Regions from separate parts of the Cupriavidus sp. UYPR2.512 genome, predicted to be linked through region 2. Evidence: riboswitches for the same ligand, from Rfam matches in the RefSeq annotation. Region 2 holds a riboswitch; the other holds the start of a gene.
What was found. A riboswitch is a leader RNA that binds a small molecule or an ion and turns the genes downstream of it on or off. The one in region 2 is predicted to bind glycine.
Positions count from the first base shown of each region.

Region 1: another riboswitch for glycine. It lies ahead of A3A5_RS0131745 (D-amino acid dehydrogenase); the one in region 2 lies ahead of gcvT (glycine cleavage system aminomethyltransferase GcvT).

Region 1 covers NZ_KB903175.1:11,118-16,758, reverse strand. The annotation lists gene A3A5_RS0131755 (LysR family transcriptional regulator) at 21-932, shown strand; gene A3A5_RS0131750 (DUF1484 family protein) at 1,714-1,899, opposite strand; gene A3A5_RS0131745 (D-amino acid dehydrogenase) at 2,294-3,607, opposite strand; glycine riboswitch at 3,619-3,737, opposite strand; glycine riboswitch at 3,738-3,837, opposite strand; gene A3A5_RS0131740 (TonB-dependent receptor) at 4,055-5,641, shown strand, end outside.
Region 2 covers NZ_KB903142.1:7,817-13,457, forward strand. The annotation lists gene A3A5_RS0123550 (UvrD-helicase domain-containing protein) at 1-1,215, opposite strand, end outside; gene A3A5_RS0123555 (glycine zipper 2TM domain-containing protein) at 1,496-1,723, shown strand; glycine riboswitch at 1,796-1,883, shown strand; glycine riboswitch at 1,905-2,031, shown strand; gene gcvT (glycine cleavage system aminomethyltransferase GcvT) at 2,129-3,256, shown strand; gene gcvH (glycine cleavage system protein GcvH) at 3,357-3,737, shown strand; gene gcvP (aminomethyl-transferring glycine dehydrogenase) at 3,865-5,641, shown strand, end outside.

The DNA of each region.
Region 1 (5,641 bases), on a different contig from region 2:
GGGGTATTAGTATGATCAGAATGACCGACGTCGATCTACGGTTGTTGCGCATATTCAAAACGGTTGCTGACTTGAAAGGTCTCTCAGCAGCGGAATCTGCACTCAATATGAATTTGTCCACGATAAGCTCCCACATGACGGATCTCGAAAAGCGACTGGGCCTAAGGCTATGCGAGCGCGGTCGGCGGGGCTTCCATCTGACCGAAGAGGGCCATTCTGTTTATCAGGCGGCCGAGAGCTTGCTGAACTCGGTGGAAGAATTCCGGGCGGAAATCGGCGCCATACGTCATGAGATCAGCGGCGAGTTGGCAATCGGCGTTGTAGATAACACCATCACCGACGTGCAGGCTCAAATTACGGATGCGATCCGCGCCGTCAAGCAAAAAGGCGGTGATCTCTTTTTGAAAATGGAGATCAAATCCCCAGACGAGATCGAGGCCGCGGTGCTTGAGCGGAAAATACATGTTGGCATCGGACCCTTCCGTATTATGAATCCCGGTTTGACGTACCTGCCACTCTACACAGAGAATCTACGTCTTTACTGCAGCCATCGTCACCCTCTTTTCAAATCGGCTCCGAGTGACATCAACACAGAGGATTTGCAGAAGCTGGATTACGTTGCGCGGGGTTATATGCGCGAATCCAGGGAGCTGAGCGACGCTAGCAACTTTAAAGTAGCGGCCACCGTCTATCACATGGAAGCCGTCGCGACACTCGTTTTGTCAGGCAACTTTATCGGCTTCCTTCCGGAGCATTATGCCTTGCAGTGGGTCAAGCAAGACCTGATGCGAGCGATAAATCCCGCGTTTCTAAGCCACAGCGCCGAATTCTCTCTTGCGTTGCTAAAAGGTCGTGAACAGACGATGGCTGTGCGAGTATTTGTAGATGCGTTGCAATCTTCTTTACAGCTCAATCGACGTATGTCAACGTAGCTCCTGCATTTGTGACCCCGAGTTCGACGGTTTCGCGCGCAAACTGTTGATGCCGAAAGCAGCGATTTTTCTCATGGCGACGTTTGGGAGGGGAGACCATTGTGCATCGGGGCATTTCCGAATGCGGCTGCTAGCCGAAGTCCGGCGGTCGCGAGAGGCGACATCTTACGCACAGTTTCAACGGCGGATGCCGTGACGCGACGCCGCTTTTCGGCGAACGAACGACTCCTGGCTGAGTGAAGTTGCCATTTGAATGTCTCGCAGACGTATGGGCCGAAAGTCGCTTCATGGCCGACAGCGGCCCTACCCGCCGCATGACCCCTGCCTGCGCCTGCACGCCAGTCCACTCAGTTCCGGTTTTCCAGTCAGCAAAAGCGCGCCTGCTCCGGTTAACTCCGGTTTCCTACAGCTGGTCAGCTTCGACCGCTCATGGCCAACAGTGGCCCTACCCGGCGTGGGAATCCCCGCGCAGAACACCAGTCCGGATGATTCCGGATTTCCAGTCCAGCAAACTGGTCTGTAGTCCGGCTATTGATTGCGGAAGGGTCTTCGGTCCGATTACCACACGCTGGCCGGCACTCAACTGGCCGGGGCGGTGATTGGACTGCGCGGAGGACTGGGCTCTCGGCTGGGCTCAGTCTGGTATGACGTGTTTTGTCGGTATGCCGCCCGCGGCGTTCCATACGGCCGCGTTGGCGGCTGGGTTGCAGGTGGTGTATCAGTTCTGATTCCCGCAGGACGAGGTGTGACAGTGCAGAGTCACCGTCACACCCGCGAGCTGCTATTGCAGCCGCTGTCGTTCAGTCATCAGCCCATCAAGCTGCGTCTTCACCATGCCAAGCAGGCAAAGCGCGCTGAAGCAGCCCTCCGAGCGTTCGCTTTCGTGATCCAGGAGTACGAGAACACCGTCAATTCCTGCGCGAACCTGCTGCAGACATTCGTTGGTCATTTCATCGATCGTTGTCATTGATTCCCCACTAGTGAATGCGCGCCACTCATTTCCACATGAGGGCGGCGGGCCAGACAGCGAGGGTGGAAAGACCGGTCTAAGGTGGGGAACCGGCCAGCCTTGCGGCTGCCTCGCCCGGCCCGCCAGGGAACCAGCTTGGTTCGTGCGAGCACACAGGCGTTGCACGTTACAAGCGCAACGCCTGTCCACCTTAAACATCCGGGCTTTCCACACCCGATCATCGGTGATCCGATGACGCCACCAGTATTTCCTGTCGGTACCGGGGAATCGATGAGAGACGTCGCATTTCCAGGCGCGGGCGAAGTTTGAATCCATGCAGCTGATTCAGAAATCGCTGACTCTTGAAAATGCGCGTGCGGCTTACTTACCTGAGCCCTTTACCCCCGCAACATCAGGCCTGGCCCAGTGCCAGGGCAGCGCCCGGTACCGCAGCCGGCGCGGTTCCCAGCGCCTTGTCAACGACCCCCGCCACCAAATCCGCCGTCACCGCCGACAAAGTCCACCCCAAGTGCCCATGCCCGGTGTTGTAGAAGATGCATGCCGCACGCCCGCGCCCCACGCGCGGCAGCATGTCCGGCATCATCGGCCGCAAGCCCGCCCAAGGCACCACGCTGCGCGTGCTGACGCCAGGGAAGCACTGCTGCACCCATTCCACCAGCGGGCGGATGCGGTCGGCGCGGATATCGCGGTTGTAGCCGTTGAACTCGGCGGTGCCGGCCACGCGGAAGCGGTCGTCGCCCAGGCGGCTGGTGACCAGCTTGGTTTCGTCGTCGAGCAGGCTTACCACCGGTGCCGCGGCGCGGCTGGCTTCGTCGGTCAGGTTGACCGTGATCGAATAGCCCTTGACCGGATAGATGTTGACCCGGTCGCCCAGCCCCGCGGCCAGCGCGCGGCTGGCGGTGCCGGCGCAGATCACGGCGCCGTCGAAGCTGGAGGTGGCCGTGTCGGCGCCGTCCTGCACCGTCACGGTGGCGCGCCTGCCGTCGGTCTTCACCGCCCGCACGTCCTGGCCGTACAGGCAGCGCACGCCCAGTCGATCGATGGCTGCCGCCAGGCCGTTGGTGAACTTGTGGATGTCGCCGGTGGAATCGCTCTCGGTGAAGTAGCCGCCGTAGTACGACCCGGCCAGCGTCGGCTCGATCGCGCGCATCTCCCCGGGCGTCACGGCGCGCCGCTCCAGTCCGCCCTGCGCCAGCAGCGCCGATACCCGGCCGGCATGCTCGAAGCCGGCCTTGTCGCGGTAGATATGGAGAATGCCTTCCTTCTTCAGGTCGAAATCAATGCCTTCCTGCGCCGCCCAGGCGAACAGGTGCTCACGCGCCGCGATGGCCAGGCGCGCGGTCTCGATGGTGTTGCGGCGGTAGTGGGGGATCGCTGCGATGAACTCGGCGAACCAGGACAGCTTGTGCCAGTTCGGCCGGGGATTGACCAGCAGCGGGGCGTCGTTGCGCAGCATCCACTTCATGCCCTTGACGATGGTCGACCAATGCGTCCAGACCTCGGCGTTGGAGGCCGACAACTGGCCGCCGTTGGCGAACGAGGTCTCCATGGCGGCATAGCGGTGCCGTTCGAACAGCGTGACGGAGAATCCGCGCCGGGCCAGCGCGTAGGCAGTGGTGACACCCGTGATGCCACCGCCGATGACAGCGATTGATTTCATGATCTGCAGGTTCCAGGAACGTCGATGGTGGGAGCCCGGACGCAATATGCGTGGCGGACGCCCCCTCTGTTCTGGACCTGAGAGATTCACGACACCCGGCCGCGAGGGCGGGGCGCGCTTGCTCCTTCGGTATGCCGGCGGACGATAGTGTCCGGCATTCTTCAGAGTGCACTGACTGGTGATGCCGGTCCTTTTGCCTGAGAGTTTCCGGGGCGGTTGCTCCTTCGGCGCTGTCCGCGGCGGGCGCCGCGCGCAGTCTCTCCCTGCATCACGCTGGCTTGAGGCCAGTCGTGGCAATTTAGAGACTAGGCCCTGTATTGGATATACGGGTTAACGCGGATATGGGCGAATATGGCCCGGCAGCCCGCGTCGCTATGTCGCATCGGCCTGCATCCCCATGCCCCATAAAATGTCAGCGCTCGCTCTCGGGGAGAGGCGCCGTATGCTGCGCTCAGGTGGGGCGAGCCAAAAAGACGACAAGAAGGTTTCCCGGTGAAGAAAAATCGCATTGCGCTGGCCGTTTCGGCGGTGCTGATGGGCCCCGCTGTTGCCGCCGCGCAGGCGGTGGACGCGCCCGCGCCGCTGCGGGAGGTGGTGGTCTCGGCCAAGTCAGAGCGCGGCGAGACGCCGGCCATACCGCCCAACGCGCCCTCGCCAGCCTACGGCATCAGCAGCCGCCGCATGGCCGACTTCAATGTGGTGAACACGGAAGACGCCCTCAAATACGCGCCCAACCTCGCCGTACGCAAGCGCTTCATCGGCGATATGAACTCGATCATCTCGGTGCGCAGCACCAGTTCGCGCCAGTCGGCGCGGGGGCTGGTCTATGCCGACGGCCTGCTGCTGTCCAACCTGCTGGGTTCGGACTTCAGCTTCCCGCCGCGCTGGTCGCTGGTCAACAGCGCCGAGATCGAGCGCATGGATGTGCTGTACGGCCCGTATTCGGCGCTGTATCCCGGCAACTCGCTGGGCGCGACGGTGCTGATCACCACGCGCACGCCGCAGAAGTTCGAGGGCGATGCCAGTGTGCAGCTGTTCACGCAGCGCTTCGGGCTGTACGGCACGCACGACAACTTCAACGGGGTCCACGCCAACGCCTATGTGGGCGACCGCGTCGGGCCGTTCTCGTGGCTGGTCAGCGTGGACCGGCAGGACAGCAAGAGCCAGCCGCTGAGCTTCTATACCGCGGCGCGCTCCACCCGGCCCGCGGGCGCGGCGGACACGCCGGTCTCCGGCGCCTACTTCGACCAGGACCAGACCGGCCGCGACCGCGTGGTGATGGGCGTGAACAGCGAGGGCGTCACGCACACGGTGCAGGACCAGCTCAAGCTCAAGCTTGGCTACGACATCACCAATACGCTGCAGGCCCAGTTCACCGCCGCCTACTGGCAGCAGGACCGCTCCAGCGCCACCGGCAGTTACCTGCGCGATGCCGGCGGCAATGTGGTGTCGGGCGGTCCGGTCAATATCGGCGGCTACCAGTATGTGATTCCCGCCAACGCCTTTGCGCCCGGCAATGGCGAGGACGCGCGCTGGCTCTACGGGCTGTCGCTGCGCACGCGCAACGAGACCGGCTGGAATTTCTCGGGCGTGGCGTCGCTGTTCGATGTCAGCAAGGACATCAGCCGCAGCGCCAACACCGTCGGCAGCGGGCCGGGCACGGTGACCTATGGCGACGGCACCGGTTGGCGCACGCTCGACCTGAAGGCCGACTACCGCCCGCAGCAGCTGCAGGGCGGGCACTGGGTCACGTTCGGCTACCACTATGACAACTATCGGCTGAGCAACACTTCCTACAACACCTCGGACTGGCAGGCGGCCACCATCACCGCCTTCAACAACGCCTTTGCCGGCAAGACCGAGACCCAGGCGCTCTATGCGCAGGACGCCTGGTACTTCGCCGAGGACTGGAAGCTGATCCCCGGCGTGCGCTACGAACACTGGCGCGCCTATGACGGCAGCCGCAGCCAGCCCGGCGTGGATATCGGCTACCCGGTGCGCAGCGAATCCAACTGGTCGCCCAAACTGGCGCTGGAGAAGGCATTCGGGCAGGACTGGCTGGGCCGCTTGTCGCTGGGC
Region 2 (5,641 bases):
GGCAATCAGGCGCAGGTAGGCGCAGATGTCCTTGATCTCGGCCTTGTCAAAGAAGCTCTGGCCGCCCGACAGCACATAGGGAATCCGTTCGCGCCGCAGGATCTGCTCAAACAGCCGCGCCTGGTGGTTGCCGCGATACAGGATGGCGTAGTCGCGGAACTGCGCGCGGCGCTCGAACTTGTGCGCGGACAGGCGGAACACCACCGACTCGGCCTCGTGCTCCTCGTCGTTCATCGGGTGGATGGCGATGGGGTCGCCCATGCCGTGCTCGCTCCACAGTTTCTTGTCGAACAGCTTGGGGTTGTTGGCGATGACCGCGTTGGCCGCTTCCAGGATGCGCACCGTGGAGCGGTAGTTCTGCTCCAGCTTGATCACCTTCAGGTCCGGGAAATCGGTCTGCAGCCCGCGCAGGTTGTCCAGCGTGGCGCCGCGCCAGCCATAGATGGCCTGGTCGTCGTCGCCGACCGCGGTAAAGGCCGGCGCGCGCAGGTGCGAGCCGCCCGCCAGCAGCTTGAGCAACTGGTACTGGCAGGCGTTGGTGTCCTGGTATTCGTCGACCAGGAAGTAGCGCAGGCGGTTCTGCCACTTGAGTTGCACGGTTTCATTGCGCGCGAACAGCTCGGCGGGCAGGCGGATCAGGTCGTCGAAATCCACCGCCTGGTAGGCGTGCAGCGTGGCCACGTAGTTGCGGTAGACCAGCGCGGCCTGGTGCTCGTCGGCATTGGCGGCCTGCGCGATCGCTGCCTCCGGATCGACCATGCCGTTCTTCCACAGCGAGATCGTGCCCTGCACGCCGCGGATCAGCTTCTTGTCGGTGGTGCCCAGCTGCTCCTGGATCAGGCCGAAGCAGTCGTCCGAATCCATGATCGAAAACTGCGGCTTCAGGCCGACGTGTTCGGCCTCCATGCGCAGGATCTGCACCCCGAGCGAGTGGAAGGTACAGACCGTCAGCTGCTTGAGCGGGATGCGCTTGCCCTCGCGCGTTGTCTTGCCCTCCATCAGCTTGCCGATGCGCTCCTGCATCTCCTTGGCGGCCTTGTTGGTAAAGGTGACGGCGGCGATATGGCGCGGCTCGAAACCCTTGTCCTCGATCAGATGCGCAATCTTCTGCGTGATCACCCGGGTCTTGCCGGAGCCCGCCCCGGCCAGCACCAGGCAAGGGCCGTCCAGGTAGCGGACGGCTTCGGATTGGGCGGGGTTCAGGCCATGGGTCATGCGAGGGATGCGGTTGGAGGCAGCGAAATCAGCAGGAACAGCGGAAGGCCAGGCGGGACACGCCAGCACCCCAAAACGGGCGCGGCGGCAAAGCTGGCGATGTTAACACGCTGGCCGCGGCAGGTCAGTCAGCGCAAACCGCGTTGACGGGGCCGGTTGTGTCACCGGCGTAACACTTCGTAAAGGCCGGAGCCAATCGCGCAAGCCAACGCTCTAACTGATATGTCCCCGGCCTGCGCGGCGGGCTTGACATGCTTAAATCATCACATCGGAGCCAATAATGAAAACCCTGCAGACTTTGACCAAGGTGACCCTGATCGGTGTGACCGTCGCGGCCTTTGCCGGTTGCTCGGACATGACCCCGAAGCAACGTAACACCGCCATTGGCGCAGGCGCGGGTGCCGTGGGCGGCGCCATCCTCACCGAAGGCAGTGCGCTGGGTACGCTGGGTGGCGCGGCCGTGGGCGGCGTGATCGGTAACGTTGTCACTGACGACAAGAAGAAGTAAGCCAGGCCGCCGCAGGTACGGCAGGCTCCTCCTGGCTGGTTTGACAAAGGCCGGGGCCTCCCGTACATTGCGCGCATCCGACCGGGAGAGCGCGCATCGCCTGCGCCGCCGAAGGGGTATCACCCGAAAACTCTCAGGCACCACGGACCGATCGGATCGGCATGCAATATGCACACGATGCATGCCGCACTCTGGAGAGCGGCACCCGCCATTCGTGGCGAGCGTGCCCACCGAAGGGGCGCACGAGGACGGGGTCCGATCAGGATCCGCCTTGTAATCTCTCAGGTATCGAGGACAGAGGGGTCATCCGCCGCAGCGGATTGCTACGCCACATTCAGGCGCGGCGAGCGTTGCGGCGGATGGCCCTTTTTTGTTTTCGCCAACCGAGACTGCCCCGAGGATTCCATGACGCTCCAGGCCACGCCCCTCAACGCCATCCACCGCGCCCTCGGCGCCCGCATGGTTGATTTCGGCGGCTGGGACATGCCGGTCAATTACGGCTCCCAGATCGAAGAACACAATGCTGTGCGCACCGACGCCGGCATGTTCGACGTGTCGCACATGTGCGTGGTCGACCTCACCGGCGCCAATACCCGCAGCTTCCTGCGCGGCCTGCTGGCCAACAATGTCGACAAGCTGCAGACCCCGGGCAAGGCGCTCTACGCCTGCATGCTCGATGAGAAAGGCGGCGTGATCGACGACCTGATCGTCTACTTTTTTGCCGAGGACCGCTTCCGCCTGGTGGTCAATGCCAGCACCGCGCTGGGCGACATCGAATGGATCCGCGCGCGCAATGCCGCCACCGGCAGTGATGTGACCATCACGCCGCGCCGTGAAGATGTTGCGCCTGCTGGCGTGCAGCCTCTGGCCATCGTCGCCGTGCAGGGGCCCAACGCCCGCGCCAGGGTGTGGAGTACCTTCCCCTCGACCCAGCCTTCGGACACGCTCAAGCCCTTCAACGCCGCCGTGGTCCAGGACCCGGCCATCGGCGAGATCATGGTGGCCCGCACCGGCTACACCGGCGAAGACGGCTTCGAACTGGTGGTGCCGGCCGAGAACGTTGCCGCTGTCTGGGAAAAGCTGCATGCCGCCGGCGTGCGCCCGGCGGGCCTGGGCGCGCGCGACACCCTGCGCCTGGAAGCCGGCATGAACCTGTACGGCCAGGACATGGATATCAACACCTCGCCGCTGGATGCGGGCCTGGCCTGGACGGTGGACCTGCAAAGCGAGCGCGACTTCACCGGCAAGGCGGCGCTGGCCGCGGCCGGTTCGCGCCAGCAATTCCTCGGCCTGATCCTGCGCGACAAGGGCGGCGTCCTGCGCGCCCACCAGAAGGTGATCACCGCGGCCGGTGACGGTGAAATCACCAGCGGCACCTTCAGCCCGTCGCTGTCCCAGTCCATCGCCTTTGCCCGCCTGCCGAAGGGTGTCGCCGTGGGCGATACCGTGCAGGTGGAGATCCGCGACCGCAAACTCAACGCGACTGTGGTTAAACTGCCGTTTGTGCGTAATGGCAAGGCACTCGTGAGCTGAGGCTCATACCAACGGTCGCCCTCGCCTGCCGGCGCTTTTCGCTACTTGCGCCGGGCAGGCATCACCCAACAAGAAACAGATCTGTATCCGGAGAACCTTCATGAATTTCCCCGCTGACCTCAAATACACCGAGTCGCATGAGTGGGTACGCGTCGAAGCCGACGGCACGCTCACCATCGGCATCACCGACCACGCGCAGGATGCGCTGGGCGACATCGTCTTCCTGGAACTGCCCGAAGTGGGCAAGTCGGTCGGTGCCGGCGACGCGCTGGCGGTAGTGGAATCGGTGAAGGCCGCTTCCGACATCTACGCCCCGGTGGCCGGCGAAGTGATCGCGGTCAACGAGGCCGCCACGGCCGCCCCGGAGAGCGTCAACGCCGACGCCTTCGACGCGTGGCTGTTCAAGCTCAAGCCGGCCAACGGCGACGACGTCAACGGCCTGATGTCGGCCGACGCCTACAAGGCCAGCGTCGGCGCCTGACGCCGGCGGCGCCGGTCCCTGCCGCTTGGCGGCGGACCGGCCACTGCAGACAGACGCGCGCCGTCCCGGCTGACCACCGGCCGGCGCGCACCCCACGAGGTTCTTGCCAAGGAACGCCCCGCTTCCCATGAACGCCGCCCAAGTGAACCGGCCCACGCTGGCCGAACTGGAGGCGCGCGACGCCTTCGCCGCCCGCCATATCGGCCCCGATACCCCCGAACAGCAGCACATGCTGAAGGTGCTGGGCTATGACAGCCGCGCCGCGCTGATCGACGCCGTCATCCCCGCCGCCATCCGCCGCCGTGACGGCATGCCGATGGGCGAGTTCACCGAGCCGCTGAGCGAGGAAGCCGCGCTGGCAAAGCTGCGCGGCCTGGCAGGCAAGAACCGCGTGCTGAAGAGCTTTATCGGCCAGGGCTACTACAACACCGTCACGCCCGGCGTCATCCTGCGCAATATCTTCGAGAACCCGGCCTGGTACACCGCCTACACGCCTTACCAGCCGGAAATCTCGCAGGGCCGCCTGGAAGCGATGCTGAACTTCCAGCAGATGGTCACCGACCTGACCGGGCTGGATATCGCCAATGCGTCGATGCTGGATGAAGGCACTGCCGCGGCCGAAGCCATGACGCTGCTGCAGCGCGTGAACAAGCACGACTCGAACACCTTCTATGTGGCCGACGACGTGCTGCCGCAGACGCTGGAAGTGGTACGCACGCGCGCGCTGCCGATGGGCATCGAGGTCAAGGTCGGCCCCGCCGCCGATGCCGCCGCGGCCAACGCCTTCGGCGTGCTGCTGCAGTACCCGGGCGTGAACGGCGACGTCAACGACTACCGCGCCATCGCCGCCGCCGTGCACGCCGCCGGCGGCCTGGTGGTGGCTGCCGCCGACCTGCTGGCGCTGACCCTGATTGCCGCACCCGGCGAATGGGGTGCCGACGTGGCCGTGGGCAATTCGCAGCGCTTCGGCGTGCCGCTGGGCTTCGGCGGCCCGCACGCCGGCTATATGGCGGTGAAGGACGCATTCAAGCGCTCGATGCCGGGCCGCCTGGTGGGCGTGACCATCGATGCGCAGGGCAACAAGGCCTATCGCCTGGCCCTGCAGACGCGCGAGCAGCATATCCGCCGCGAGAAGGCCACCTCGAACATCTGTACCGCGCAGGTGCTGCTGGCGGTGATGGCGTCGATGTATGCCGTCTACCACGGCCCTCAGGGCCTGAAGCGCATCGCGCAGCGCGTGCACCGCCTGACCGCGACGCTGGCCGCCGGCCTGCAGGCGCTGGGCTTCGCGCGCACCAACGCCAGCTTCTTCGACACGCTGACGCTGGAGACCGGCTTCAACACCGATGCCATCCACGCTGCCGCCACCGCGCGCGGCATCAACCTGCGCCATATCAGCGCCACGCGCGTCGGCATCTCGCTGGACGAGACCGCCAGCCGCGCCGACGTGGTCGCGCTGTGGGAAGTCTTCACGCAAGGCAAGCCGCTGCCCGCCGAACTGGACTTCGACAAGCTCGAGGCCGCCGCGCAGGACGCCTTCCCGGCGGCGCTGGCACGCGCCAGCGAATACCTGACCCACCCGGTCTTCAACACGCACCACGCCGAGCACGAAATGCTGCGCTACCTGCGCATGCTGGCCGACAAGGACCTGGCGCTGGACCGCACCATGATCCCGCTGGGCTCGTGCACGATGAAGCTGAACGCCACCAGCGAGATGATCCCGGTGACCTGGCCCGAGTTCAGCCAGATCCACCCGTTCGCGCCGCTGGACCAGACCGTGGGCTACCGCGAGATGATCGATCAGCTCGAGGCCATGCTGTGCGCCGCCACCGGCTACGCCGCGGTCAGCCTGCAGCCCAACGCCGGCTCGCAGGGCGAGTACGCGGGCCTGCTGATCATCCACG